Regions from separate parts of the Klebsiella quasivariicola genome, predicted to be linked through region 2. Evidence: predicted binding sites of a transcription regulator. Region 2 holds the regulator's gene; the other holds the start of a gene.
What was found. Region 2 encodes PurR, which represses purine synthesis genes. Its sites were predicted from a motif close to CANGCAAACGTTTGCNTG; they were not measured.
Positions count from the first base shown of each region.

Region 1: a site for PurR is predicted at 7,425-7,442, ahead of B8P98_RS25900 (NCS2 family permease). Genes of this name have one in related genera too.

Region 1 covers NZ_CP022823.1:5,139,591-5,155,002, forward strand. Annotated here, with positions in the region: gene B8P98_RS25865 (fimbria/pilus outer membrane usher protein) at 1-156, opposite strand, end outside; gene B8P98_RS25870 (fimbrial assembly chaperone) at 110-799, opposite strand; gene B8P98_RS25875 (fimbrial protein) at 860-1,417, opposite strand; gene B8P98_RS25880 (LrgB family protein) at 1,927-2,616, opposite strand; gene B8P98_RS25885 (CidA/LrgA family protein) at 2,613-3,020, opposite strand; gene B8P98_RS25890 (LysR family transcriptional regulator) at 3,125-4,006, shown strand; gene B8P98_RS25895 (Na+/H+ antiporter) at 4,169-5,815, opposite strand; gene B8P98_RS25900 (NCS2 family permease) at 5,963-7,312, opposite strand; gene B8P98_RS25905 (glutathione S-transferase family protein) at 7,703-8,371, opposite strand; gene soxR (redox-sensitive transcriptional activator SoxR) at 8,631-9,089, opposite strand; gene soxS (superoxide response transcriptional regulator SoxS) at 9,174-9,503, shown strand; gene B8P98_RS25920 (EAL domain-containing protein) at 9,488-11,092, opposite strand; gene B8P98_RS25925 (YjcB family protein) at 11,599-11,877, shown strand; gene B8P98_RS25930 (ABC transporter permease) at 11,924-12,781, opposite strand; gene B8P98_RS25935 (ABC transporter permease) at 12,778-13,611, opposite strand; gene B8P98_RS25940 (ABC transporter substrate-binding protein) at 13,672-14,811, opposite strand; gene B8P98_RS25945 (ABC transporter ATP-binding protein) at 14,841-15,412, opposite strand, start outside.
Region 2 covers NZ_CP022823.1:2,499,625-2,515,036, reverse strand. Annotated here, with positions in the region: gene rnt (ribonuclease T) at 1-575, shown strand, start outside; gene B8P98_RS12540 (Grx4 family monothiol glutaredoxin) at 624-971, opposite strand; gene B8P98_RS12535 (C40 family peptidase) at 1,312-2,181, shown strand; gene B8P98_RS12530 (helix-turn-helix domain-containing protein) at 2,136-2,621, opposite strand; gene sodB (superoxide dismutase [Fe]) at 3,107-3,688, shown strand; gene B8P98_RS12520 (MFS transporter) at 3,752-4,918, opposite strand; gene cydH (cytochrome bd-I oxidase subunit CydH) at 5,085-5,177, opposite strand; gene purR (HTH-type transcriptional repressor PurR) at 5,470-6,495, shown strand; gene punR (DNA-binding transcriptional activator PunR) at 6,514-7,425, opposite strand; gene punC (purine nucleoside transporter PunC) at 7,537-8,718, shown strand; gene cfa (cyclopropane fatty acyl phospholipid synthase) at 9,011-10,159, shown strand; gene B8P98_RS12490 (riboflavin synthase subunit alpha) at 10,195-10,830, opposite strand; gene mdtK (MdtK family multidrug efflux MATE transporter) at 11,060-12,433, shown strand; gene asr (acid resistance repetitive basic protein Asr) at 12,610-13,017, shown strand; gene ydgU (small membrane protein YdgU) at 13,083-13,166, shown strand; gene B8P98_RS12475 (LOG family protein) at 13,159-13,737, opposite strand; tRNA gene B8P98_RS12470 (tRNA-Val) at 13,992-14,068, shown strand; tRNA gene B8P98_RS12465 (tRNA-Val) at 14,073-14,149, shown strand; tRNA gene B8P98_RS12460 (tRNA-Val) at 14,154-14,230, shown strand; gene B8P98_RS31625 (hypothetical protein) at 14,415-14,897, opposite strand.

The sequences.
Region 1 (15,412 bases), 2.6 Mb from region 2:
GAGTAAATTCGGGTTGAAATATTCGCCGGCCTCAGCGTGGGGAGGTAGGGTACTCAGGCACAGAACAACAACGACGCAGATACTTTTGGCTGAAAAAAGCAGCTCAACGCTACTGAATGATAGCGGTATATTTCTTCCCTGACATACCATAATCATTAATCACGCTCCATGTGATTTCTTTTTTTCCTGTCGTGGACAGGTTACTCTGCACGGGTATTTTTAAAGTGGAAAATGGGGCCGCGAACCATGCGCCAGAAATATTTTTACCGTTAAGGCTAACCTGTGAGAAATTCATATACAGCGGTGAGCTGTTTTTTACAGTCACGGAGGTTCCGTCTTTTCCCCACTGTAATTTGTCGGCATAGGCATCCGGTGTATTACCTTTTAACGCAGCGGGCCGATAAATCAATTTTATCTTCGAGTTAATTGCAAACTGTACGACATTTTTATCAGGTACATATTCCGTGGCCGGGATCCCTTTAATATTGAGCCAAAACATGGACTCGCGATCGTCGGGTAATGTCTTTCCTGATCGAACCACGCGGACAAATCCTTTCTCCCCGGCTTTGAGACGAAACAGCGGCGGCGTAATAATAAATGCGTCTTTTGCTGGCGAGGCGGCATCGACCACCGACAGCCAGGACTGAACGATATTGCTGTTATGATCTTTATTTTCAACCGTTATTGCCGCGTTATTTTTCGCACCATCAAACACCAGACGCGTGCCGCCTACGACCACACTGGCCTGCGCGATAGAAGATGACAGCAATAAACCAACCACAAAGAAAGGATATCTCATACGTTTAATTAAAGGGGAATAGCAGGCGACTCCCCTTTCTCCATTCAACAAAAAGCCGAATTAATGATAGGTCACGTTATAAGTCACGGTTGTCTGAACGGCACCTTTTGTCGGATCGGCATCACCCGATTTCACCATTTTAACGGTGAACGGAATGGTTGCTGCACCCGAAGAGATATCAACATCAGAACCTTCTTCGTTATTCTTCATCACATTGCCCGCTTCGTCGAAAAGGGCTACAGCAACGCCGGTTGCCGGCTCATCAGTCGCCTGGTTTTTAAAATAATCGCTGTTCGCGGTATCGGAAACACCGCCAAAAGTGACGCGGGCGATGCTGTTACCACCTTCTTCCGCGGTCGGGCAATCGGCTAAGCTAAAGGAGAAGTTCTTGGCAGCGCCGAAGGTATACGCTTTCAGATCCGCCACTGAGGTGGTGCCCATATCAATAGCCGTTACGCCGCCATCAATGGTCGCCGTACAGGTCGTATCGGAAACAATACCATTAAAGGTAATGGTGTTATCAGCCTGCGCAACGGTAGACAGCACGCTGCAGGCAGAGAAAATCAGGGCACCCGCCAGAAATTTTTTACTCATCTTCATATTTATTCCCATATCCATTATAAACGACAATCAGTCCGTCAATTGCTTTATGCAGCGATATTAGAGAATGAAATTCAAGCAGCGCGGCGTCATGCATGTATTTACATGACATATGGTTTATGATAATTAATATTATTCATAAATAACGACCAGCATTTGAATCCATTCAATAATACAAGCTCGCGTGAAAATAATAACTAGCATGAGGTAAGAACTCAATTATTAATGTAAAAATTGATTTTTCACGGCATAGCATCGCAACGTGCACGTGCTTATATAAAAACTCCTAAAAATCATAGTGATATCAAATTATAAAATTCGTATGAGCAATTTGATATTTATATAGTATTTACCCCATAATTAAATGCGGCCTCACCGAGAAACATTTAGTTACAAAGTCAAGGCGGATATAAGAATTGGCTTAATCCTTTATGATGATGCGTTAAGCAAATCGATAACAAAAAAAGGGAATAGCCGATAGCTATTCCCCTCCTCAATATTTCTTAACATTCACTCTGGCGATAATGTTAAAACATCAGCCACCGCACTAACGGCGCGGCCAGCACCACCACTACGCCAGACAGCATCATCACCAGGCTGGCCACCACACCCTCTTGTTGACCAAGCTCATAAGAGCGCGCCGTCCCGGCGCCGTGGGAAGCCGCGCCGAAACCGGCTCCTTTCGCCATCCCTTCCCGGATAGCAAGACGTAAAAACAGCATATCCCCCACCGCCATGCCAAACACGCCGGTGATCACCACAAACAGCGCCACCAGATCGGGCTGGCCTCCCAGCGGTTTCGCCGCCGCCAGCGCAAAAGGCGTGGTCACCGAGCGCACCGCCAGGCTACGCTGAATTTCATCGGACAACATCAATCCGCGCGCCAGCCACACAGAACTGGTGACGGCCACCACCACCGCCGTCACCACCCCGGCGCTGAGCGACATCCAGTGGCGTTTTATCACCGCGACATTCTCATAAACCGGCACAGCAAAGGCGATGGTCGCCGGGCCCAACAGCCACAGCAGCCAGTGGGTCTCCCCCATATAGCTCTGATAAGAGATATGGCCCAGCACCAGGATCAGCACCAGCAGGATCGGTGTGAACACCAGCGGCATCAGCGGCAGTTTATGAAAACGGCGATACAACTTTTTATTTGCGTAATAGAGGCCCAGCGTCGCCACCAGACACAGGATACTCAGCAGGGCATCGCTCATTTTTTAATCCTGCTCACTTCGTAACGATAGACCTTGTCAACGACCCAGGCCGTGGTGCCGAGCACCATCAACGTGCTTAAGGCAATCACCAGAAAAATACGCCAGCCGTCAACCATCAACAACTGAGCATAATTGACCACCGCCACCACCGCCGGGACGAAGAACAGCAACATCTCCGCCAGCAGCCAGCGGGCACCGGCCCGCACCCAGTTCAGGGGGATCACCCGACACACGATCAGCAGCAAGAGCATCACCATGCCCACCAGGTTAGCCGGTAGCGGCACCTGCCACCTGTTGACCAGATATTGCGCGAAGATGAATAGCCCGACGTAAAGCAGCACCTGCAGCGGGATCTGAAGACGTTGCGCCACGGCGGGGGCAACGCGAGCTGGCGCGAAGGCCATGAGCGATAATCCTGAAAAAAGAAGTCAGGCGTGCAGTATAGAGAGCCGCCGAAGCGGACAGAAATGAATTAAAATCATCGCAGGTATAGTCTCAGGGAATAATTATGGATATCCGAACGCTGCGCTATTTTGTTGAAGTGGTTCGTCAGCAGAGTTTTACTCGCGCGGCGGAAAAGCTGTTTGTCACGCAGCCCACCATCAGCAAAATGCTCAAAAATCTCGAAGATGAGCTGAACTGCACGCTGCTGATCCGCGATGGCCGTAAACTGCTGCTCACCGATACTGGACGCGTGGTCTTTGAACGTGGCCAGGCGATCCTGGATGAGTTCAGTCAACTGGAGTCAGAGCTGAGCGATATCAACCATCTGCATAAAGGGGTGCTGCGGCTTGGCATTCCGCCGATGGTCGGGACGCTGATGGCCGAGCCAATCAGCCGCTTCCGCCAGCGCTACCCCGGCGTCGAGCTGAAGATCGCCGAGTTTGGCGGCCTGACGGTCCAGCAGGCGGTCAGCAATGGCGAGCTGGATATGGCAATGACCGCCCTGCCCATCGAAGAGGGTAGCCACCTCACCACACTGCCGTTATTCAACCACCCACTGTGCGTCCTGACGCCAAGGACCGCGTCATGGGAAGGAATAACCTCGCTTTCACCGGCTGCGCTGGCGGCGCATCCGCTGGTTATCTATAACGAAGAGTTTGCTCTTAGCCAGCAGTTGATGCGCCTGTTTGCCGAGCATGACGTGAAGCCACGTATCGCCGTGCGCAGCGGCCAGTGGGATTTTCTCGCCGCGATGGTGCAGGCCGGTATTGGCGTGGCAATCCTGCCGGAACCGATTTGCCAGCGTCTCGACCCGCAGAATTTTTGCTGGATCCCGTTGCAAAGCGAGCTGCGCTGGGAGCTGGGGATGATTTGGCGGGAAGGCGTGTATATGTCGCGCAGCGCTGAGGCCTGGCTGGCATGCAGCAAAGCGTTCTGGCTGGAATAATTCCCTGGTGACAACGCGTTCCGCAGAGGAATGGGTAGCCCGGGTCAGGCGCTTGCGCCGCTGCCCGGGTTTTCCCCGGTCGCGCTAACGCTTACCGGGGCTACACATTTACTGCGGTCTCGCCAGTAGTCCGAATAAGCGTCGCGCTATCCGGATTACAGGTTATTGATCTTCGATTAACAGCGCTTCCAGCAGGTCGAGGTCGTGCAGCAGCTTCTGCAGCGTCTCGTTGCTGATCTGCCGGGTGGCGCGCAGATGATACAGCTCGCCGCGCTCAGAGCGCAGGGCCGCCAGACGGAAGCGGCGCTCCAGGCTCTCTTCGAGCATAGAGGTCTCCACGTCGTTACGGCCATCGGCGCGCCGGCGCAGGTTACCAATCACCCGCGAACTGACTTCGGTCAGCAGCTGATTATCGATATTCTCTTTGGTATCCGCCGCCAGGCGCTCTTCCATCTTCTGGATCGCCACAATCGCCACGTCTGCCGTTGCCGCGCGCGCCAGCCGCTCCTCTTTCCGCTGCTGCACATTGTCGCTCGACTCAATGTGACGCAGCAGGATCGGCAGCGCTATCACCCCGACGAACAGCGAGAAGAGGATCACGCCGGCGGCGAGGAAAATCAGCTCATAGCGTGCCGGGAAGACATTTCCGTCCGGCAGCAGCAGCGGAATTGAGAGCACACCGGCGAGGGTAATCGCCCCGCGCACCCCGGCAACAGAGGAGATCAACAGCTCACGGGTAGTCCAGGAGCCAAACTCCATCGGCTTCTTCTTCAGGAAGCGCTGGCTGAGCTTACGCATCGACCACAGCCAGCCAAAACGCACCAGCATCAGCGCGGCATAGATCAGGATAATGTCGGTAAACAGCATCCAGGTCTCGACGTTGGGGTCGGCTTCCGCCGCCACCAGCGAGCTGGAGAGGATATCCGGCAGCTGCAGGCCCAACAGCAGGAAGACCATGCCGTTAAAGACAAACTCCAGCATCGCCCAGGTGCTGTTGGCACGCAGGCGCATCGCCAGCGGCGCGGTACGCATTACGCCGGAGCGGGTGATGGTCATCCCTGCCGCCACCGCCGCCAGGATGCCGGAGACGCCGATATGTTCGGCAATCAGATAGGAGGCAAACGGCAGCAGGAATAGCAGGACGATCTGCGTAGCCGGTTCATCCCCACCCCAGCGGCTGAGGAAACGCATCGAGCGGCCATACGACCAGCTCACCACAAACCCGGCCAGCACGCCGCCGATCGCCACCTTCAGAAACTCTACGGTCGCGCCGCCAACGGTGAAGACCATGGTGCCCATCGCCACCGCGACGGCAAACTTGAGTGAGACCAGGCCAGAGGCATCGTTCATTAACGCCTCGCCCTGCAGAATACCCATGATTTTTTTCGGTATCCGCCCTTCCCCGACGATGCCGGAGAGCGCCACGGCATCGGTCGGCGAGAGTACGGCCGCCAGCGCGAACGCCGGGATCAGCGGAATGCCAGGCACAATCCAGTAGATCAGAAAGCCGATGCCGACCACCGTCACGACCACCAGCGCCAGCGCCAGACCAAGGATCTCCCGCCCGTGTTCAATAAATTCACGGGTCGGCGTTTTCCAGCCGTCGGCGAACAGCAGCGGCGGGATAAACAGGACCAGAAACAGCTCTGGATCAAATTCAACGTGCAAACCGAAGGTCGGCCATGCCAGAAGCGCGCCAATGGCGATTTGCATCAGTGGGAGTGGAACCTGAAAGGGCAGTACACGTGTCACTACCCCGGACAGTGAGACCACGAGGGTCATGATGAGGATGGTAAAGAATATTTCCATGTGTTCCCTGTTTGCTGCGTTTTCTTTTATACCTGTGAGGCGTCGTGCCTGTGAATCATACGCTACCCAGATTAACGCAAATGGAAACAGGATGTGGCTTAAAAATAAAACGGGCGGCCTGAGCCGCCCGTGAGGAGCACGAAGGGTTTAAATCGCCCAACCGCCCGCGTAAAACGCCACCAGCGCCACGGCGATAATTACCGTACCGAGGTTCAGCTTGCGCCACTCGCCGGAGACCAGACGGCCAATCACCAGGGTAGCGAAACCGATCATGATGCCGGTCACGATGTTACAGGTCAGCACGATAAACACCGCGGTGATCAGGCCAGCCATCGCGTCAACGAAGTCGTTGAAATCGATTTTTGCCACGTTGCTCAACATCAGCAGGCCGACGTACATCAGCGCCGGCGCGGTCGCGTAGGCCGGTACCAGATAAGAGAGCGGGGAGAGGAACAGGATCAGCAGGAACAGGACACCGACCGTCACCGCGGTCAGACCGGTTTTACCGCCGGCCGCGGTACCCGCCGCCGATTCGATATACACCGCCGCTGGCGCCGCGCCAACTAAACCGGAGAAGACGCTGCTCAGGGAGTCGGTGGTCAACGCTTTACCGCCGTTGATGATCTGTCCGTCTTTGTCCAGCAGGTTCGCCTGGCCGGCCACCGCGCGGATGGTACCGGTGGCGTCAAAGACCGCCGTCATCACCAGCGCCAGCACGCTGGGCAGCACAACCGGATTCAGCGCGCCGACGATATCGAGGCTGCCAATCAGCGAGTTGCCTTTATCATCGCTCAGGGATGGCATGGCGAAAATACCGGAGAAATGGACGTTGGGATCGAAAATCAGGCCGACAATCGACACGCCGATAATGGTCAGCAGAATACCGCCTGGTACTTTCATTTTTTCCAGACCGATGATCACCGCGAGGCCAATCAGCGTCATCACCACCGGGAAGCTGGCAAATTTGCCCAGCGCCACCGGCAGACCGTCCAGCGGGTTTTTGATCACCAGGCCAACGCCGTTGGCGGCGATCAGCAGCAGAAACAGGCCAATCCCGATCCCGGTACCGTGGGCCACGCCCTGCGGCAGATTGCGCAAGATCCAGCTGCGGATGCCGGTTGCCGAGATCACCGTAAACAGGACACCCATCAGGAATACCGCGCCGAGGGCCACCGGAATACTGATGTGCTGCCCCAGCACCAGGCTGAAGGCGGTAAAGGCGGTCAACGAGATAGCGCAGCCAATGGCCATCGGCAGATTCGCCCACAGCCCCATCGCCAGCGAGCCAATGCCCGCCACCAGACAGGTGGAAACAAATACCGCGGCCGGCGGAAAGCCCGCTTTACCGAGCATTCCCGGCACCACGATGACGGAATACACCATCGCCAGAAAGGTAGTAAGACCTGCAACAATCTCCTGACGCACGGTGCTGCCGCGCGCAGAAATTTTAAACCAGGCGTCTAATGAACCGCCGGTACGCGCTGAAGGCGTAGACATAGAAAACTTCCCCTGAAAATTTTTATCGTTCGTGGGTATGCGTGGTGGACCCTCCACTGCCAGTTAAACGCGATCTCCTTGTACCGAATCGCAGCGCCAGGGGGGCTGCAAAAAAGCAAACGTTTAACTCCGCGCATACACTACGGTGTGTCAACCTTATCTCCTCCCTCTGGATAGCAGAAAAAAGAGGGAGCAAAACAGAAAGGCAAACGATTATCCGGCCTTTAGATAACCCTTTTCAACCGATGTTTATCGTATTTCGCTAAATTTCGCTTATGACGAACAGAAAATAACCAGCAGATGCGCAAACGTTATCGTCTATGCGCAATCCGCTAACAATTTTTTAGTGAGTTGCTTTCATTTAGCCGGGTCATCGGATCCGCTAATACCTCAGGCACCGGGTAAAGAAAAGGGGCCGCCACGCTCGATGGCCCGTTGCCAGGCAGGTCGCTGTTCCACTCGCTGTCGCCAGGCCTCGATATGCACAAGATCATGCATACCGCCGCGGGCTAACAGCGCCATCACCGGGAAGCTCATCTGAATATCGGCCATACTCAGGCGCTCGCCGGCAAACCATGGCCGCGTGGCAAGATGGTCGTCAATAAACCGCGCATGGGTGGCCAGCTGGGGATCCAGCCACGCTTTCTGAATGCCCTTGCCCAATAGCGAGCCTAGCGAGCGGACGCCAAAGGGCACAGGGGGTTTACCCAGACTGGCGAACACCAGCTTCATTAACAGCAGCGGCATCAGCGAGCCTTCGGCATAGTGCAACCAGAAGCGGTACTGCAGTTTGTCCTCTATCGCCTGCGGCTTGAGCAGCCCACCGCTGTCCCAGGTCTCCTGCAAATACTCGAGTATGGCCCCGGACTCCGCCAGCACATAGCCGTTGTCTTCCAGCACCGGCGATTTCCCCAACGGATGGATTTTCTTCAGCGCCGCCGGCGCCAGCATCGACTTTTCTCGCTGATAGCGGACTATCTGATAAGGCAGCTGCAGCTCTTCCAGTGCCCACAGGACGCGTTGCGATCGTGATTGATTAAGATGATGTACCGTCAGCATGGGCCTCTCCCGTGGTTTGTTCAAATTAACTATAGGAACAAGCGCTCATTGCCGGGAAAATTTCGGCAAAACAGGGAGGAAAAAATGGCAGCAGCTGCCATAGTTAAGGTGTCGACGCAAACCGGAACCTCCATCAACAGATTGCGCAATACTGAGGGACGTCGACGTCGGGGGAAACCCTCTCGTGAACCAGCGAGATAATGCGAAAGACCAAGACCGGAAAACAACTAAAGCGCCCAGTTGTGGCGCTTTAGTTTTATTACTCCTCTTCCAGCAGACGGGCGCCGGTCCCCTCTTCCCCCAGCTTATCGCCCGGGTTGCGCAGCGGGCAGTCGCGCCGTGATAAACAGCCGCAGCCGATGCAACCGTCAAGCTGATCGCGCAGCGCCGTCAGGGTGTGAATCCGCCGGTCCAGCTCCTCACGCCACTGCGATGACAGCATCTTCCACTCTTTTGCGCTGAGATTGTGCCCTTCCGGCAGTACGCCAAACGCGTCGCCGATGGTCGCCAGCGGGATGCCGATGCGTTGCGCAATTTTGATAATCGCCACCGCGCGCAGGACATCGCGCCGGTAGCGCCGCTGATTACCGGCATTGCGCTGACTGTGGATCAGCCCTTTACTCTCATAGAAATGGAGAGCCGAGACCGCCACGCCGGTTCGTTTTGCCACTTCCCCGGGCGTCAGTAGCATTTTGATGCGGGGTGATTTCTTTTCCATAAAGCGCTTTACCTCAAGTTAACTTGAGGAATTATACTCGCCCGCAGACAAAACGACGAATCGAGAATTGAGAGAGGCCGCTTTATGTCCCATCAGGATATTATTCAAACACTGATTGAATGGATTGATGAACATATCGATCAACCACTTAACATTGATATAGTCGCCAGAAAGTCAGGATACTCGAAGTGGTATCTGCAGCGGATGTTCCGCACCGTGATGCATCAGACGCTGGGGGATTACATTCGTCAGCGCCGCCTGCTGCTGGCGGCGGAAGCGCTGCGCACCACCCAGCGGCCGATCTTTGATATCGCGATGGATCTGGGCTATGTCTCGCAGCAAACCTTCTCCCGGGTGTTCCGCCGGGAATTCGACCGTACCCCCAGCGACTACCGTCATCAGATCTCCGCGTGACGCGGCGGCTGAGGCACGCTCATCGGCGTGGGAGCATTGGCTAACCAATGCATAAACTCCCGCGCCGGCATCGCTTTCGCAAACAGCCAGCCCTGGCAAAACTGCACGCCGCGCCTGGAGAGCCAGCTTACCTGTTCCGGCGTCTCCACCCCCTCCGCGATAGTCTTTAAACGCAGCCCGCGCGCCATCTCGATGATGTGTTCTGCGATCAGATGACTGGTGTTGTTGGTGGTCAGCGTATCCACGAAGGTTTTATCGATTTTGAGGATATCGACGTTCAGGGCATGCAGATTATGCAGATTGGAGTAGCCGGTGCCGAAATCATCGATCGCAATTTCGTAGCCAGCTTCGCGGAACGCCTGGATCACCGGCGTGGTTTTCGCCACGTCGATAAACCCGCGCTCGGTCACTTCGATTTTGATCTGCCCAATGCACACCGCATAGCTTTGCGCTTTCTCACTAATCTGTGAAATGAGCCGCGCCGAATGGAAATCTGAAGCAGAGAGATTGATCGCCACGTACAGCTGCGGATGGCTGGCCAGAAACTCCCCCATTTCATAAAACAGTTCGTCCACCACATAGTCCGTGATCTGGGCGATCATGCCTTCATTTTCCGCCAGCGGGATAAACTCCGCCGGATTCATCACCGGGCCGTCAAACCCCGGCCAGCGCAGCAGCGCTTCCGCGCCGACGCAGCGGTTATTTTTAATATCGATAATCGGCTGGTAGTGCAGGCGCAACTGGCGGCAGCTCAGGGCCCGCTGCAGCATATTGCGCGGCGAATGATATTGCCGACGGGTACGCGACCACACCAACACCAGCAAAATACTGCAAATGATCCCCAGCGGCAGCGTCAGGCTGACCTGGTTACAGAAGTTGTGGTAGTAGCTGGCCCGCGAGGTAGACATGATGACCGCGATCGGCCGGATAGCGGAGCGGGCAATCGTGTAAACCCGACCATGTTGATGAAAAAATGTATCGCCTTCGCGAATTAGCCTCTGGAGTTCCGCGGGCTCAACATTATTACTCAGCGAGAAAAAGAGGTTAGTTTTAGTATCGAAAACGCCATAGGCCAAATCGCGATCGCTGGCGATCACTGAGCTATACGAGTAGGGGTTGACCACCACCACATAGGGCCCCTTCTGCATATAGTTCATGGCAAAGCCCGGGTAAAACGGCGTATCCCGATAGTAATAAATCGCCACGTCCGGCTTTTTGGTGTAATTCGCTGCCGGCATCCGCCAGCCGGTCTCTGGATGAACGGACGTCGAGCAGATAAAGCGCTGGCCATTGGCGTAGATCAGATCTTCCACATACAGCAGACCGCGCACGATATGCAGTAAATAACGCTGGTGATCCGCTGAACACAGTTCACCACGATACTCGCTGGCTTTTGCCCGTGCCTGATCCGCTTCCCGGATGACCATTTCCGTTTTTTGCAGCGCCAGTTGCGAAAATGAGTGTAATTGATCAATGGTTTCGGCTTTCGCCCGGATCTGGGCAAACCACAGTGCCAGCACCACCGGCAATAAAATAACCAACCCCATTCCGACGAGTCTTAGCGCCTTATGCGGCGCACTGTCACCCATTTACGCTTACATCCATGCGATATGCCTTAATTAAGGTAGCCCGAACACGTTAGCAATCGCGACTGCGATAGACATCAGCAGATATCTGCCAGCCCTTCAGGGCGTCAGCTTTTCAGCTGGTGGTGTTGAATAATACTTATTTATCAGGTATTCGAAAGATATTCTCGTCAGATTAAGAATAGACGCGCATCTGACTCGGTTTCTCCGTGTAATAAACAGGAACTGGTAATAAAACCCGCAGAATAATAATCATTAGCAAGAGAAGAAAATAAGGATCCGGACTTTACGGAACGATATCCACACAAATAACAGGCTTATTAAGCGCAGCGAAAGCTCATTTTTTGGCTGGTGAATAAAGCGACAAGTGTGATATAGTTCACACAAGTTGATGAAACAGAAATGACGTTTCATCACTCTCTCGTTTGCCAGTTGAGACCAGAGCGCTATGCCATCGTCAGTCGCGCCAGGTCATCTATGGCTCCCCGACTTTCTTTGAGGATAGGTAAATGGCCATTACTACCAGTGTTGTTTTATTGCGCTGGCCCCTGGTGAGCGCAGTACTGATGTTTCTCGCCAGCTCACTGAATATTCAGCTTCGCAAAAGCGATTATGCCGGTCTGGCGGTGATCTGTAGCTGCCTCGGCCTGGCCGCCGCCTGCTGGTTCGCCACCGGTTTGCTGGGCATCACCCTGCTCGATATTGCCAAAATCTGGGGCAATATCAAAGATGTGATGATTGAAGTCATGAGTCAGACGCCGCCAGAATGGCCAATGATGATGACCTGAGCGTAAAAAGCTTCCCACCGGGAAGCTTTTTCGTTTTTTATACGCCCTACTTCCCCAGTTTTGCCATCATCTCCGGACGCATAAATTTATGGATCACCGCCATAAAGAGCAGCGACGGCACCAGCAAAATCAGCGCGGTAATCGACGATACCTGATAGTTACCCGACATGCTGGCGTTATAGAGCAGTAGCGGCAGCGTAGTGATATCCGGCGCGCCGACGAAAAAGGTGCCGGTAAACTCATCCAGCGACTCCAGAAAAACAAAGATGCTGGCGGCAACGATCCCCGGCGCCGCCTGCGGCAGCACAATGTGCCAGAAGGTATACACCGGCCCGGCGCCAAGGTTACGCGATGCCCGCGCCAACAGCGGGTCGATAGACGAAAAGGCTGCTACACAAATCCACACCGAGTACATCAGGCCGTGCACGCTATGCACCAAAACCACCCCCGCGATACTGCCGTTCAATCCCCACTGATAAAACAAACGGGCAATGTTCATGTATACCGTCAGATTGGGAAAGGCCTGCGGGATGAGAAACAACAGCATAAACAGCACCCGTAGCGGCATTTTCCGCCGGGAAAGCGCATAGCCGGCAGGTACGGAAATCAGCAAACAGACCCCCACCGATAGCAGAGCGATCAGCACGCTGGTTAACAGCGAGCTGGAGACATCGCTGTACGGATTGAAGACCTGATACCAGTACTTCAGACCCCACTGGCTGGGCAGAGAATGGGGAAAATACCAGCTTTCCGCTACGGTCCAGATCAACAGGTTCAGCAGCGGACCAAACATCGCCAGCAGCATAAACAACAGCAGCAGGGTCTGCAGCACCGGGCTGGCGCGCACTTTACGGCGTCCTTTCACCCACCATGTCGGGGAGAAGGCGAGGCTCAGCGCTTTCATGATTCACCGCCTTTTTGCTGCAGGCTGTGGCGCAGGTAAAACCACGACAGCGCACCGCAGATCGCCAGCGACACCACGCCAAGCGCATTCGCCACCGCGTAATCACCGTAGGAATTAACGCGAAACGCCATATCCACGGTTAGCATCGTCGGGGTGCCTACGCCGATCATCAACGGTACCGATAGCACCGACATCATGGTCACCGTCGACAGCACCAGCGCCACGCCGATGGTCGGCAGAACCTGCGGCAGCATGATATCGAACAGGATCCGCGGCCGGGAGGCGCCAAGATTCCGTGCGGCGAGGATCTGCGACGACTCCAGCGCCGCCATCGCCCCGCAGATCAGCAGCGTGGCAAAGGCCAGTTGTTTCCAGACAAAGGTGATCACTATTCCTTTCCATCCTAACCAGGAGAGCGTCTCCAGCGGCGCGACCAGATCGGCCGCCACCAGCGCATTGTTCATCAGGCCATTTTTGGCGAGAAAAGTGCGCATCATCTGGGCGACAACGATAAAGGGAATAAACAGCGGTAAGCGATACAAAAAACCCAGCAGGCGGACAACCGGCCGGCAAGGCGAGAGCGCAATAACGGCCGACAGGGTAATGGCGATCAGCGCTAACAGCGCCACCGAGATCAGCACGATAATCAGCGAAAAGAGCACATCGCTGGCGTAAAGCGCATAGACCTTGCGGAAGTGATCGAGCGTGAACGGCTGTCCCGGCGCGGTAAATGCTGAGACCAGCGAGAACCCCAGCGGATACAAAAACAGGATCGCGATCATCAGCGCCGCCGGAGCAACCAGCAGCAGATATTTTAATGAACTGGACATAATGCACCTGGCGTCAGTACAAGAAAGCGCCCGGGCCGACAACCCGGGCGGGAGAAGGCGTTAGTTGGCCACCTGGCTTTCGTAACCCTCTTTGATGTCGTCAAAATAGGGAGCGATCGGGAAGCTTTTGCCATACTTCGCCAGCGCTTCCGGCGAGATTTCGGCAAACAGCTTTTGCCAGGTCGCCGCATCCAGCTTCGGCTTCACCTGCCCGGCGTCGATGCCCGGATACCAGTTAAACTGCTTGACGATCCCCTGCGCCTGCACCTCCGGACTGGTGGCCAGCGCGATGAAGTCGCGCGCCAGCTGCGGGTTCGCCGCCTTCGCCGGGATGACGTAATACATCGGCTGACCCGGCATGCCCGGCGCCAGTAAAGCAAGCTTGATCGACGGCGGCAGCTTGCCCTGATCTTTCCAGCTATAGAACATATCGACCCACACCGGGCCCATGGCGATTTCGCCCCGGCTCAGCATGTCGAGCGTGCCGGCATTGCCCGGGGTGAAGGTGACGTTTTTATTGAACACCTTCAGCTTCTCATAGGCCTGCTGCCAGCTCTTTTCGACGCTTTTATCATAAGGCGCGGCCGAGAGACGCTGGGCGTCGGTCCCGTAGGCGTAGATCCAGCCCACCACAAAGCTGACGCCGGACATGCCGTTCTTAATGCCGTTATAGCCAAAAGCCTGCGGATGTTTCTGCGTCCAGGCCACCAGCTCGTCATACGACGCCGGCGGGGTACTGACCAGATCGCTGTTCCAGGCGATGGCGGTCTGGCTTAAAAACATCGGCATCACGTACCCGTCGACGTTAACCCCCAGCGCCTGGGTGGCGCTCGGCGAACTCACCATGCCGCCGGTCTGAATATCCTGACGGTATTTTTGCAGTAATCCCTTTTCCACCTGCTCACCGCCCGCCTTCTGGTGTACTACCGCGACGTCGATATCCCACTGCTGCGCACCGCTCTCCTGCTGGGCCGTTAGCTTCTCGCTAATTTTATTCGACCCGGCGTCGCCGGGGCCGGTACCGATCACCCGCACCTTGACGCCGGGATGAGCGGCTTCAAATTTTGGCCCCAGCCAGGTTTTTACATAATCCACCATATTCTGATCGCCCGCGGTGGCGACGTTGAGAATGGTGTCGGCCTGTGCGCCAACGCTCAGGAAGAGGGTCGTTACGATTGCTGCTTTCGTTTTAGTAAACATGGACTGTCCCCAGAATAAACATACTGATGTCACGGTGATGGTGGTAAAGGAAAAATATGCAGAGCCGGCGTTGGCACGTGGAGTCGGACGCGGCTTTTCGTCGGCCAGCACTGCCCGGCATCGGCCAGCAGCAGGCGGTCATGGCAGCGCACGCTGTGGCGATACAGATTGCCCAGAAACGCGCTTTGCTCCACCACGCCCTCCAGAGCGAGTCCTCCCTGCGGCGCGGGCTGCGTTAATTCAACGAGCGCGGCATCGGCGCTGCGAAAATAAATAACTTTTTCACCCTGCTGAGCGGCGGATAAACCGGATATTGCGGCAACGGATAATTCACCGGAGGTTATTTTATTATCGGCCCCCATAAAATCCGCGACAAAGGGCGTCGCGGGGCGCTGATATATTTGTTCCGGGGTGCCAGTTTGCTCAATTCGCCCCTGATTTAATACCGCAATACGATCCGCCATCACTAAGGCTTCCTGCTGATCGTGGGTAACAATTAATGACGTAAAGCCCAGTTTCTTTTGCAGGGATTTAATTTCATGGCGCACATTCAGGCGCACTTTGGCATCCAGATTAGATAACGGCTCATCCAGCACCAGTA
Region 2 (15,412 bases):
AAACCGCCGGATTTAATGCCAAAACCGACGCCCTGCTGGAGATCGCCGCCATTACGTTAAAGATGGATGAGCAAGGCTGGCTGATGCCCGATGAAACGCTGCATTTCCATGTTGAACCTTTCGAGGGCGCCAATCTGCAGCCCGAAGCGCTGGCCTTTAACGGGATTAACCCGCACGACCCGCAGCGCGGCGCCGTCAGCGAATACGATGCCCTGCATGCCATCTTCAAAATGGTACGCAAAGGGATGAAAGAGAGCGACTGCAGCCGGGCCATCATGGTGGCGCATAACGCCACGTTTGACCACAGCTTCACCATGACCGCCGCCGAACGGGCGGGGCTAAAACGCAACCCGTTCCATCCGTTCGTCACTTTCGACACCGCCGCGCTGAGCGGGCTGGCGCTGGGCCAGACGGTGCTGTCCAAAGCCTGCATTGCCGCAGGCATGGCGTTCGACGGTGCCCAGGCCCACTCCGCCCTCTACGATACCGAACAGACGGCGCAGCTGTTTTGCGAGATTGTGAACCGCTGGAAGCGGCTCGGCGGCTGGCCGCTGCCTGTGGCGACGCCGGAATGACAAAAAAAGCGACTTCCCGGGAAGTCGCTTTTTTGCTGATGGCGGGAACTACTCCGCTTTCGGCTCGTCGGTGTGGTACTTCGCCGCCGTCTCTTTGATCAGCTGCTGCAGTTCGCCGCGCTGGTACATTTCGATGACGATATCGCAGCCGCCCACCAGTTCACCATCTACCCACAGCTGCGGGAAGGTCGGCCAGTTGGCATATTTAGGCAGCTCGGCGCGGATGTCCGGATTCTGCAGAATATCAACGTAAGCAAAACGTTCGCCACAGGCTGACAGCGCCTGAACGGCCTGGGCAGAGAAACCGCAGCTTGGCAGTTTCGGCGACCCTTTCATGTACAGCAGGATCGGGTTTTCAGCGATTTGGCGTTGGATTTTTTCTAAAGTCGAGCTCATTGTCGTGCTTCCTTAAACTTCTTTCTACGGCAGTAACTTGTCATTGTAGCGTCCTGAAGGCAGGACGGATAATAACATTTTCTTCACTATTCCTATTTTATCTTCTGTTGCGCGAAGTTGCCTTAAAAATATCATTTTGATGGCGCGGGCTAGCGCGCATTGCGCATTTTCTGCGCGAGACGGTCAATGTCTGACGCGTTTTCTTGCAATCGTTAACCAATCGACATTTTTGATACAAAAGAATATTAACTTTCCGGTTTTTTTTGCTTTAGAATCGTTCCGGTTTGTCATTCATCATCAGGCATTTGTACATGTCTGTAATTAATCAGGGGATTGCTCAGTGGCGCGGCTAAACAAAATCGCGATATCGCTCTGTGCATTACTGTTCACATCTATCTCATTCACGCCACTGGCTCATGCGTCAGGGCATTCTCACGCCTCTGCCTCGCCAAAGGCGTTGGCCGCGAAAAGTGGCTCAGAGCGCAAGAAAAAAACCAGTCAAAAAAGTAAAACCACCGCTAAAACCACCAGTAAAAAGTCTTCCAGCACCCGGCTCCCTTCCCGCACTACCGCCGCAAGCCAAACCGCACTAAACCGTCAGGCCGCCGGCGTTACGAAAAAATGCGTCCTGCGTAAAGGCTATAAAAAGCAGTGTGCGAAAACGATCGCCGCCAGCGCCGAGCCGACTCTGGCGCTGAACAGCGTCAAAAGTAAATGCGTGGTGCGTAAGGGCTATAAAAAACGCTGTAAACCCGAGGCCAGCGAAGCGAATCTGACGATTGCCGACGCGCATAAAGTCCGGGTACAAAAAGCGCAAAGTACCGCCATGAATAAACTGATGGGCCAGCTGGGTAAACCGTATCGCTGGGGCGGCACCTCGCCGCGTACCGGCTTTGACTGCAGCGGGCTGGTGTATTACGCCTACAAAGACCTGGTTAAGATCCATATCCCGCGTACCGCCAACGAAATGTACCACCTGCGTGACGCGCGTCCGGTGGATCGTGACGAACTGCAGAGCGGCGATCTGGTCTTCTTCCGCACCCGCGGACGCGGCACTGCTGACCACGTTGGCGTCTACGTTGGCAATGGGAAATTTATTCAGTCACCGCGTACGGGACGCGACATTCAAATCACCTCCCTGAGCGAGGACTACTGGGTTCGCCATTACGTTGGCGCCCGTCGCGTCATGACGCCGAAAACCATTCGCTGATCCCGGTCTGCCGCCGACGCGGCAGGCCGCCTCCCCTGCTCGTTCCCCATCCCCACCCGCAGAGGATATTGCAAATTGCTCTCTTTGCCCGGCGTTTCACGACGATAGCGGGTCGGCGACATGCCAAAGTGACGGCGGAAAGCACGACAGAATGCCGCCTGTCCCTCGTAACCGAGACTCTCAGAGATACTCTGCATAGAGGCCTGGGTCTGCGTTAAATAGATCGTCGCAATGGACATCTTCCGCCGACTGACGTAATTCGCTAACGTACAGCCGGTCACCATGGCGAATTGCCGCTGGAAATACCAGTGCGAATACCCGGACTTTTTGGCAATCGCGCTCACCGGCAGGGTGTCAAATATGTGGGCTTCGATCCAGTCAACGATCCCCTGCACCACCGGGATCATTTTTGGACTCACCACCTCATCTGTTCTTTTCATCGTGAACATCCTGTTGGTCACTTTCGTCGGGTGGCTATATTTGTCATACAAATATGAAAATAGACAATGAATTATTGGCATAGCGGTGATTGCCTGGATGCATATTTAATTTAATAAGTTGATTTAACAAAGATTGGCTAGCATGCAGTGGTTGTGCAACGCGGCCGCCATTTAGGGAAAGCGGTCGGGTTGACCTGTCAACGACAGAATTCACAACGGCAGATACTGGCTACTAATACATTTTTGTTACATTACCAGGCGGAAAGCGCCTCGGTTTTCCAGAAAACGGTTAAGTCTTCGACAGTTGCGCCTGTCACAATAACCTTTATGGTGGTAAGGCTTTTCACTGCCGGCGGCAAATGTTAACATTCTCAATACAATAACACGCCCGGGACGCGACAGCGTTGGGCGGTCAGAACACGATTCAGGTGAAAACCTCATCCTGTCAATGTGAGATAAAACAAAAAGTTATAAGGAGAGTAGCAATGTCGTTTGAATTACCTGCATTACCATATGCAAAAGACGCCCTGGCGCCGCACATTTCCGCAGAAACCCTGGAATACCACTACGGTAAACACCACCAGGCATATGTCACTAACCTCAACAACCTGATCAAAGGCACCGCGTTCGAAGACAAATCCCTCGAAGAGATCGTGCGCACTTCTGAAGGCGGCGTATTCAACAACGCAGCGCAGGTATGGAACCATACTTTCTACTGGAACTGCCTGGCGCCAAACGCCGGCGGTGAACCGGAAGGCGAATTAGCGGCAGCGATTGCAAAATCCTTCGGCAGCTTTGCTGATTTTAAAGCGAAATTTACCGATGCCGCAGCGAAAAACTTTGGCGCCGGCTGGACCTGGCTGGTCAAAAATGCTGACGGCAGCCTGGCTATCGTCTCCACCAGCAACGCCGGTACGCCGCTGACCACTGATGCGAAACCGCTGCTGACCGTTGACGTCTGGGAACACGCTTACTACATCGATTACCGCAATGCCCGTCCAAGCTATCTGGACCATTTCTGGGCGCTGGTTAACTGGAAGTTTGTTGCGGCCAACCTGGCGGCATAAACGACAAACCGCAGCAGGGTCTCCCCGGCTGCGGTTCTTTTTTAGCCCTTCCCCATCCAATGATTACTGGCTGGCGAAAGCCTCTTCCGGCTGCGCTCGTCCGCTAAACCAGACCAGCAGCAGCGCCAGACCGGCGATAATCGCCCCCATCACCGGCACAAACGCATAGCCCAGTCCGCCAGAGATCACCGCCCCACCGGCGGCAGCGCCCAGCGCGTTGCCGAGGTTAAACGCGCCGATATTCACCGAAGAAGAGAGTCCCGGCGCTTCATGTGCCACGCGCATGACGCGCATCTGCAGCGGTGGCACTACCGCAAAGGTGGCAGCGCCCCAGACAATCATGCTGATGGCCGCCCCGACCTGAGATTGCGCCAGCAGCGGGATTGCCAGCATGATCGCCATCAGCAGCAGCAGAAATCCTTTCAGGGTGCCGGAGACCGACCGGTCGGCGAATTTACCGCCCAGATAGTTACCCAGCGAAAAGCCGACGCCAATCAGCACCAGCATCGCGGTAATGAACAGCGATGAAGCGTGGGTCAGCGTATTGAGCACTGGCGAAATGTAGGTATACAGCGTAAACATCGCACCCGCGCCCAGGACGGTAGTCAGCAAGGCAGAGAGCACCTGAGGGCGCAACAGGACGGCCAGCTCTTTTTTGACTTCAGGGCGTTCACCCGCACTGCCCTTCGGCAGGGAGAACCACAAGCTGACCATTGCCAGCAGGCCTAACCCCGCGGTGGCGAGGAAAGACATTCTCCAGCCAATGGTTTCGCCAAGCCAGGTGGCCGCCGGTACACCGCCAATGTTGGCGATAGTGAGTCCCATAAACATGGTGGCTACCGCGCTGGCCTGCTTATGTTTCGGTACAACGCTGGCCGCCACCACCGACCCCAGGCCAAAGAACGCGCCGTGGTTGAGGCTGGTAATAATGCGCGACAGCAACAGCGTGGTGTAATCCGGCGCGATGGATGACAACAGGTTGCCGACGGTGAAGATCCCCATCAGAAAAATCAGCGCATTGCGCCGTGCGCGATGTGACAACAGCAGGGTCATCAGCGGTGCGCCGACCATGACGCCGATGGCATACGCACTGATCAGCATTCCCGCCACCGGTATCGAGACGTCCACACCTTTCGCAATCACCGGCAGCAATCCCATCGGGGAGAACTCGGTGGTGCCGATGCCAAAGGCGCCGATCGCCAGCGCGAGTAAAGGAAAGTTGATTTTCATTCAATGACTCCATCAGGCCGTCAGAGAGGACGGCGTAACATCAGAAGTCAAAAGCATGACATCAATCACAAAAAAACAAAAGTGAACGAAATGACAAAAGATTTTTGCAGAATTGATAATAATAGCGGTGGAGAGGGAGGAGGCGCGCTCCTCCCGCAGCGGAAACTTAGTGCAGTATGGCGGTCAGGCTGAAAGCGACAATCACGCCGAGAGCAATAATCGTGGTGATCAGCGAAAACTTTAAATTGGTATCCATCATTTTTCCCTCTAGTTATCCCCACACCAAAAGTGAGCTTGCTCATTTTTGCACAAAAAATCGCAAAAATCTTCCGGGATTTAGGGCGATGCACATTTTTGCTCTTCCACTTTGCCCCAAGATCGGACAAAATCCCACGCTAATTTAAAAGCGTATCGGCCATTGACCCCTTCCTGTCGTTCTGTGTCGTTTTCCCGACGTGATGCAATGTTGAAAATTGTATTCAGGGTGTGTGTAGGCAAACGTTTACGTATCGATGATCAGGCGATCAGGTCAAGGCATGGAGTGAGATGTAATGGCAACTATTAAAGATGTAGCGAAGCGCGCAAACGTTTCCACTACAACTGTATCACATGTAATTAACAAAACCCGTTTCGTTGCCGAAGAGACGCGTAATGCGGTGTGGGCGGCGATCAAAGAGCTGCACTACTCGCCGAGCGCCGTGGCCCGCAGCCTGAAAGTCAATCATACAAAATCGATTGGCCTGCTGGCGACCAGTAGCGAAGCCGCCTATTTCGCTGAAATTATTGAGTCCGTGGAAAAGAGCTGCTTCCAGAAGGGCTATACCCTGATCCTGGGTAACGCTTGGAACGATCCGGAAAAACAGCGCGCCTATCTGTCGATGATGGCGCAAAAGCGCGTCGACGGTCTGCTGGTGATGTGTTCTGAGTATCCGGATTCGGTTCTGAGCATGCTGGAAGAATACCGCCATATTCCGATGGTGGTGATGGACTGGGGCGAAGCGAAAGCTGATTTTACCGATGCGGTGATCGATAACGCCTTCCAGGGCGGTTATATTGCCGGACGCTATCTGATTGAGCGTGGTCATCGCGAAATCGGCGTGATCCCGGGGCCGCTGGAGCGCAATACCGGCGCAGGACGCCTGGCCGGTTTTATGCAGGCAATGAAAGAAGCGCATATCAACGTGCCGGAAAACTGGATTGTGCAGGGCGACTTCGAACCTGAGTCCGGCTACCGGGCAATGCAGCAGATCCTGAACCAGCAGCATCGCCCAACGGCGGTATTCTGCGGTGGCGATATCATGGCGATGGGCGCTATCTGCGCCGCAGACGAAATGGGGCTGCGCGTGCCGCAGGACATTTCGCTGATCGGTTATGATAATGTGCGCAACGCCCGCTATTTCAGCCCGGCGTTGACTACCATTCATCAGCCAAAAGATTCGCTGGGCGAAGCCGCGTTTAACATGCTGTTGGATCGTATCGTCAACAAGCGTGAAGAGTCACAGTCTATCGAAGTTCATCCCCGACTGGTCGAACGCCGCTCGGTGGCGGATGGCCCGTTTGTCGATTATCGCCGCTAAGGCCTCTGCGGGCGCGGATCATTCCGGCGCCCGCAGCCACTCCCGGTTTAGCGTATCGCTGTCTCCCAGATAGTCCAGCATCCAGTTCAGCGCCGGTGAAGCGTCACTCTGCTGCCACGTCAGGCAGCAGGCGGCATCCGGGAACGGATTTTCCAGCGCCAGTGCGGTCCATTCACCGCGATCTATCCATGGACGGGCAAAATGGCTCGGCACCATACCGACGCAAAGTCCAGCCGACAGACAGGTAGCAGACGACTCCCAGTCGGGAACGACCACCCTCTTCTGATTATCCAGTAACCATGTCGTTCGTTTGGGCAGTGAACGTGAGGTATCCTCTCGCACCAGCGACGGCCAGTTGCGCAGAACATCGTCGCTCAGAGGGCCATCCATCTTCGCCAGCGGATGATCGCTTGACACCACGCAGTCCCAGCTCAGCATTCCCATATCGCGGAACGCATAGCGGCCGCCGACCGGGATAGATCGCGTTGCGCCGATCGCCAGCTCTACACGGCCATCGGCCAGGGCATCCCACACGCCGTTGAATACCTCCTGAAAGACGATCAGTTCGACGTCGGGAAAATGGCGATAGAAATCGACGATCATCTGGCGCATGCGCGCCGGTTTCACAATATCGTCCACCGCGATCGACAACTGTCCGCGCCAGCCGTTGGCGATTTGCTGACACTGCTGGCGGGTGATCTGCATTTTTTTGATAACAGAGCGCCCTTCCTGTAAGAACCAGACTCCAGCCGGGGTCAGCGCCACGTCACGATGACGCCGCTCAAACAAGGGAACCGCCAGCCATTCTTCAAGCTGACGCACGGTATAGCTGACCGCGGAAGGGACCCGGTGCAGCTCCTGCGCGGCAGCGCTGAAACTGCCATTACGGGCAACGGCATCAACCACTTCCAGAGAGTATTCAGACCACATATTCTGCCTGCAAATTTTTTGAATGCATGTGACAAATATTAGCGTTTCACAAGCCACAATGCACTGCCTACACTCTGCGCCATCGTACCTGCCGTCAAAAATGAGAACGTTATGTCACAACCTGGGAAAGGATTTTTAGTCTGGCTGGCTGGCCTGAGCGTGCTGGGCTTTCTGGCCACCGATATGTACCTGCCGGCGTTTGCCGCCATGCAGCAGGATCTCAATACCTCCCCCGCCTCAATCAGCGCCAGCCTGAGTCTGTTTCTCGCTGGCTTCGCACTGGGCCAGCTGTTTTGGGGGCCGCTGTCAGATCGCTACGGGCGTAAACCGGTGCTCCTGAGCGGGCTGGCGATTTTCGCTCTCGGCTGTCTGGGAATGCTGTGGGTGCACAATGCCACTCTGATGCTGGCGCTGCGCTTTCTGCAGGCGATCGGCGTCTGTGCCGCGGCGGTTACCTGGCAGGCAATGGTCACCGATTACTATCCCGCACAGCGGACTAACCGTATCTTCGCTACCATTATGCCGCTGGTGGGATTATCGCCAGCGTTGGCCCCGCTGCTGGGCAGCTGGTTGTTGATTCACTTTGAGTGGCAGGCCATCTTCGCCACCTTGTTTGCAATTACCTTGCTGCTGATGCTGCCGGCATTGCGCCTGAAGGCAGCGGCAAAGCCAGTCGCCGTGACACAGCAGAAGATCACCTTCCTCGCACTGCTGCGTTCGCGTGAATACAGCGGCAATGTCCTGATCTACGCCGCCTGTTCCGCCAGCTTCTTCGCCTGGCTCACGGGATCGCCTTTTATCCTGCACGAGATGGGCTACGGCCCAACCGCCATCGGCCTGAGCTACATCCCACAGACCATCGCCTTTCTGGTGGGAGGCTATGGCTGCCGCGCGCTGCTGCAAAAGTGGTCCGGTCAACAGATGCTGCCGTGGCTGCTGGTGGTCTTCGCCGTCAGCGTAGCCGCCACCTGGCTGGTCGGTCTACAGACGCATGCCTCGCTGGTGGCGTTAATGATCCCTTTCTGCCTGATGGCAGTGGTCAACGGCGGGATCTACCCCATCGTGGTTGCTCAGGCGCTGAAGCCTTTCCCGCAGGCGACCGGCCGGGCAGCGGCGCTGCAGAATACCCTGCAGCTTGGCCTGTGCTTCCTGACCAGTCTGCTGGTATCCGCGCTGATCGCCACGCCGCTGCTGACCACCACCAGCGTGATGCTGGTCTCGATTGGCTTAGCCGGGATAGGCTTTCGTCTGCAGCAGACACCTGAGCTGACTCCCCGCTCTTCCCACGCTTAACTTACCTCGCCGGGACCCGGACCAGTCGTTAGCATGCTAAGAAATTTTTATTGAAAGCCAGTACTTAGCGTCCTATACTGGATCCGGGTTCACATAAATAGAAAATAGTTACAGATTAACGGATGCAGGATGCCTTCGTTTCACCATGGAAGGCCTTTCGGCAAGGGTTATCTCCCTTCCTCTGTTTACGTCGGATAGCGACTTCACGGATTATCCGTGAGATTTCTCACAAAGCCAAAAAAGCGTCTACGCTGTTTTAAGGTTCTGATCACTTGGGCGTGATGGAGAAGCTATGAGTTCATCGTGTATAGAAGAAGTAAGTGTACCAAATGATGACTGGTACCGGATTGCAGCTGAATTATTAGGCCGTGCGGGAATTGAAATCAATGGCTCCGCGCCGTCAGACCTGCGGGTTAAAAACCCTCTCTTTTTTAAACGGGTTTTGCAGGAAGGTTCGCTGGGTTTAGGCGAAAGCTATATGGACGGCTGGTGGGACTGCGAGCGTCTGGATATATTCTTCCACAAGGTGTTACGCGCCGGGTTGGAAAAACAGCTCCCTCACCATTTCAAAGATACACTCCGCATAGCAGGCGCTCGTCTGTTTAATTTACAAAGTAAAAAACGCGCCTGGATTGTGGGCAAAGAGCATTACGACCTCGGTAACGATCTGTTTAGTCGGATGCTTGACCCTTACATGCAGTATTCCTGCGGTTACTGGAAAGAGGCGCAAACCCTTGAGGCCGCGCAGCAGGACAAACTGGATCTGATTTGCCGCAAGCTTGAGCTTGAACCGGGTATGCGGGTATTGGATATCGGCTGTGGATGGGGTGGTCTTGCCGAATATATGGCACGACACTTCCAGGTCAGCGTCGTGGGTGTAACTATCTCCGCTGAACAGCAAAAGATGGCTCAGGCCCGTTGCGCCGATCTCGATGTGGAGATTCGTCTCCAGGATTATCGCGATCTGCATGACAGCTTTGATCGCATTGTCTCCGTAGGCATGTTTGAGCACGTGGGGCCGAAAAATTACGCCACCTACTTCGAGGTTGCCGACCGTAATTTGAAACCCAATGGCCGTTTCTTACTGCACACTATCGGTTCCAAAGTCACTGATCATAATGTTGACCCGTGGATCGATAAATATATCTTCCCTAACGGCTGCCTGCCTTCCGTGCGTCACATTGCCGAAGCCAGCGAGAAGCATTTTGTGATGGAAGACTGGCACAACTTCGGCGCCGATTACGACACGACCCTGATGGCCTGGTATGAGCGTTTCCTCGCCAGCTGGCCGGAAATTGCCGATAATTATTCAGAACGTTTCAAACGCATGTTTACCTATTATCTGAACGCCTGCGCCGGCGCCTTCCGCGCCCGCGACATTCAGCTCTGGCAGGTGGTGTTCTCGCGCGGTATTGAACATGGACTGCGCGTCGCCCGTTAAATAACACTCCCCCGCCGATCGGCGGGGGATTTTTTTCAGGCTTCATTGACCTTCGCCGCAATCTCTTTCGCCGCCAGCACGCGCTCTACCGTATCGACAACCGCCTGGGTCTGCGGATCGATCTCAATATTGACGCGATCGCCCAGCTTTTTCGCTCCCAGCGTGGTCCGCTGCAACGTCTCCGGAATAAGATGCACGCAGAAACGAGTAGCCGTGACCTCTCCCACCGTCAGACTAATGCCATCAATACCGATGAATCCTTTATAGAGGATGTATTTCATCAGCGTCGGATCCTGCACTTTAAACCAGATCTGACGATTATTTTCGGAAGTGAGGATTTTCACAATTTCTGCTGTGGTCATGATATGGCCGGACATTAAATGCCCGCCAATTTCGTCGCTGAATTTCGCCGCTCGCTCAACGTTCACTTCATCGCCGATCTTGATATCGCCGAGATTGGTAATACGCAGTGTCTCTTTCATCAAATCGAAGCTGATGCGCGCGCCGTTGATTTCAGTCACCGTCAGGCAGCAGCCATTATTGGCAACAGAGGCGCCGGTTTCCAGCCCCTCCAGCATATGTGCCGGTAACTCCACCACGTGGGTGCGAAAATTGGGTTTATCATCAATGGAGACCACTTTCGCGGTTCCCTGAACAATACCTGTAAACATCTTAGGCTCCTGTTGAAAATCATGACGGTATGATTACCGTTTTCGCTATCAGGAACAATAACAGGAGGGCAAAGCGGTTGCCAGCGCGCTTCGTGCCCCGACTCTTTTTTCACTGGCTTAATGGCTAATCCTCGCTACAATAGACTGGAAATTCCTCATTTTTATCCCCTTGCTGCCAGTTACGGCGGCTTTTTTAGTCTCAAAATAACAACAATTCGAAGGTGTTCACGTGCAGAAGTATTTTATTGAAGCGCGTCAGTTATTAGCTCTGGCCATACCCGTCATCCTCGCGCAGGTGGCGCAGACGGCGATGGGGTTTGTCGATACCGTGATGGCGGGTGGCTACAGCGCCACGGATATGGCTGCCGTGGCCATCGGGACCTCCATCTGGCTGCCAGCGATCCTCTTCGGCCACGGCCTGCTGCTGGCGCTGACTCCGGTGGTGGCACAGCTTAACGGCTCTGGCCGGCGGGAGCGTATCGCGCCGCAGGTGCGTCAGGGCTTCTGGCTGGCCGGCTTTGTCTCGGTGCTGATCATGGTCGTGCTGTGGAATGCCGGGTATATCATCAGCTCCATGCACAACATCGATCCGTTGCTGGCGGAGAAGGCGGTTGGCTATCTGCGCGCGCTGCTGTGGGGCGCGCCGGGCTATCTGTTCTTCCAGGTAGCGCGTAACCAGTGTGAAGGGCTGGCTAAAACCAAGCCCGGGATGGTCATGGGCTTTATCGGCTTACTGGTTAATATTCCGGTGAACTATATCTTTATTTATGGTCATTTCGGCATGCCCGAACTGGGCGGCGTCGGCTGCGGCGTAGCGACTGCTTCGGTTTACTGGGTGATGTTCGCCAGCATGCTGTGGTGGGTGCGCCGGGCGCGTTCGATGCGGGATATTCGCTGCGCCGAGGGCTTCAATGGCCCCGATTTCGCCGTCCTGTTGCGGCTGGTGCAGCTGGGGTTGCCCATTGCTCTGGCGCTGTTCTTTGAAGTCACTCTGTTTGCCGTCGTCGCGCTGCTGGTCTCCCCGCTCGGGATCATTGACGTCGCCGGTCACCAGATTGCGCTGAACTTCAGCTCGCTGATGTTCGTTTTGCCGCTGTCGCTGGCGGCAGCGGTCACCATTCGCGTCGGCTTCCGCCTTGGCCAGGGCTCAACGATAGATGCCCAAGTTTCGGCCCGCACCGGCGTGGGCGTGGGCGTCTGCCTGGCGGTATTTACCGCTATCTTTACCGTGCTGATGCGTAAGCAGATTGCGCTGCTGTATAACGACAACCCGGAGGTGGTGACGCTGGCCTCGCATCTGATGCTGCTGGCGGCTATCTATCAGATCTCTGACTCCATCCAGGTGATCGGCAGCGGTATCCTTCGCGGCTATAAAGATACGCGGTCTATCTTTTTTATCACGTTCACCGCGTATTGGGTGCTGGGTTTGCCGAGCGGCTATCTGCTGGCGCTGACCGATATGATTGTGCCCCGCATGGGACCTGCCGGTTTCTGGTGCGGATTTATCATCGGCCTGACCTCTGCCGCCATCATGATGATGCTGCGGATGCGTTTTCTGCAGCGCCAGCCTTCCAGCATCATCTTACAGCGCGCCGCGCGTTAACTTATCTAAGCCCGCCACTCCGGCGGGCTTTTTCGTTCTACGGCACAGCGGCCGCATTGTACATTCCGTTACTCCCCGACACCAAAGACTCACTGATGACCTCCCGGCAGGCGCTTATAGTGTTGCCAACAGCCCCGCAGTGGGGTTACTCAAGAAACCAAGTCGAGGATTTCAGAATGAAAAAAGTATTAGCTCTGGTCGTTGCCGCTGCTATGGGTCTGTCGTCAGTTGCTTTCGCTGCCGATGCGGCGAGCACCACCCCGAGTGCAGCAGCCAGCCATACCACTGTTCACCATAAGAAACATCATAAAGCGGCCGCTAAACCGGCTACTGAGCAAAAAGCCCAGGCTGCGAAGAAACATCATAAAGCGGCCGCTAAACCGGCAGCCGAGCAGAAAGCCCAGGCTGCGAAGAAACACCATAAAGTGGCCGCTAAACCGGCAGCCGAGCAAAAAGCGCAGGCTGCGAAGAAACACCATAAAGCGGCCGCTAAACCGGCTACTGAGCAAAAAGCCCAGGCTGCGAAGAAACACCATAAAGTGGCGCACCATGCAGCTAAACCGGCGGTTAAACCAGCGGCATAACGGTCAGGGCATAAAAGGTGATAAACCGGCGCTGAACAGCGCCGGTTTTTTTTCAGGAGGACATCATGCTGCAACGCTATCGCTTCGAATTGCTGCTGTTATTGCTCATCGTCTGCGCACTGTTTACTCTGCGCTTGATGTTTAAATAGCTGGCTGCTGAACCCATTTACGGGCCGGCGGCGTATAGTCGCGAAAACCGGCGATAATCTCCTCCACCGAGTCTGCAAACGGCAGCATCTCCGCATAGCGCGGATGCATAAACCCTTCCCGCACCATGTTATCGACCATCGCCTGAAGCGGATCGTAATAGCCCTTGATATTCAGGAACGCGCACGGTTTCTCATGGATCCCCAACTGCGCCCAGGTCCACTGTTCGAAAATTTCTTCGAGCGTCCCCGCCCCGCCCGGCAGGGCAATAAAGCCATCCGCCAGCGCCGCCATTTTGGTTTTCCGCTCGTGCATATCCTCGACCACATGTAGCTCCGTCAAACCACGGTGGGCAATTTCCCGCTCCACCAGGCCGCGCGGCATCACGCCTATCACCACGCCACCAGCCTCCAGCGCCGCATCGGCGACCGCCCCCATCAGACCGACTTTGCCACCGCCATAGACAAGCGCCAGCGCCTGCTGCGCCAGTGTACGTCCAACCAGACGGGCGGTTTCGAGATACAGCGGATGTTCGCCAGCTGAAGAACCGCAGAAAATACCAATAGATTTCATCTTCGTTATCACTCCTTCTCTTCTGATGGCCGATAATTTAACACAACGGCAACCCTTCCGCGCTGGATTAGACTGGCTGAAAAATGAGAGCTGTGACGCTCGCTGGCGAAGAAATATCCTTGTGGTTCAGTAAAATATATCCGGAATGGGTAAAAGTTCCGCAATCGCATGCAATGTACAAGAAAAGTGACGTTTACCTCTTGCCACATCCCCTCCCTGCCGTTAATATGCGTCCCCGTTGTCACCACAACATTGCGTTCGTAGCTCAGTTGGTTAGAGCACCACCTTGACATGGTGGGGGTCGTTGGTTCGAGTCCAATCGAACGCACCATAATGCGTTTATAGCTCAGTTGGTTAGAGCACCACCTTGACATGGTGGGGGTCGTTGGTTCGAGTCCAATTAAACGCACCATAATGCGTCTGTAGCTCAGTTGGTTAGAGCACCACCTTGACATGGTGGGGGTCGATGGTTCGAGTCCATTCAGACGCACCAAGCTTTTTTCTCTGTAGTTTCTGAATTTTATCCCCTGCTCCCCGATTGTATTGCTGATTTAAAATGTTGTGTATGGGCAAAGAGCTTTGCTTGCCTCTTCCATACTAGTCCACATTAATGCAGGGGAAGCCAACCCTTTAAATGAGTATCAAAAATCGATTAACAGACCACGCTGTTTAATTTTTTAATGATAATCAGTCCATTCGTCATATATATATGCATATGCAAAACGATATATCAGATACCCCACCAGGAATTCCACAACTGAAAGTAAACCCCAGAGATATTTATATTCATTGACTGAGAAAAAAAGAACCAGCCAGCCAGCGCGATACCTGAAGCACCTAATCCCATACCTGCCCCCTTGATAACACGGGAAAGTATGATGAATAATTTTCGTTTTATATTCATAATCCACCAAACAAGTATTCACATATTTTTTTAAATTCTGCTGAATCTTATCACCGACCATACACGCTGTTTCGAAAGGTTTTACAATATCCTCAACAAGGAAATACAGAAGATCCAGTTCTCCCAGACTTTGCAGTTTATCATGCAGTACCGGATTTCTGCGCTTCAGATATCGGGACGTGTATATTGCTCTGGATGTTTCAGCACCAATGGATAATAATAACCCGGCAAGACTTCCTGCGAAAAAAGCGGACACGCCTCTGGAGGCGCTCCCCCTCTACCTCATCCCAGTCCAGGGTCAGGTGCTGCGGCTTCTGTTCTGCCGCTATATGGGGTAACAGTTGCTAACTCAGCACCGGCAATATCTGCTGATTCAGCAGGCTGTTACTCATCGCTTTACTCCATCTTTTCTGGCGTTAAACTCCATCACAACGTCCTTCATTCATTTACCTCCGCCGTCCCGCCCCCTGGCTGCGCTAACGCACCCGCCTGTTTTCGCGAACGCTACCGCCCATCGCTGTCTCCTAAAGGAACCCTAAGCGCACTGAGCAAGGCAGAACGGTGGCTTTTTTTAACGTCCTGGATAACAGACACTCAGCAATACATGCACATGAAAATCCCGTTTGTCTCCGCGTATTCGCGGAGTACATTCAGTTTGAATTCAGCGGTATTTCGGTTCAGCTCGGAGGTGGCTGCGTAATGTTGAAAAAGACGATAAACAGAATAAAAAAATAAACTGACAATATTTTGTCATGCCAGAGAAGGAAGCCG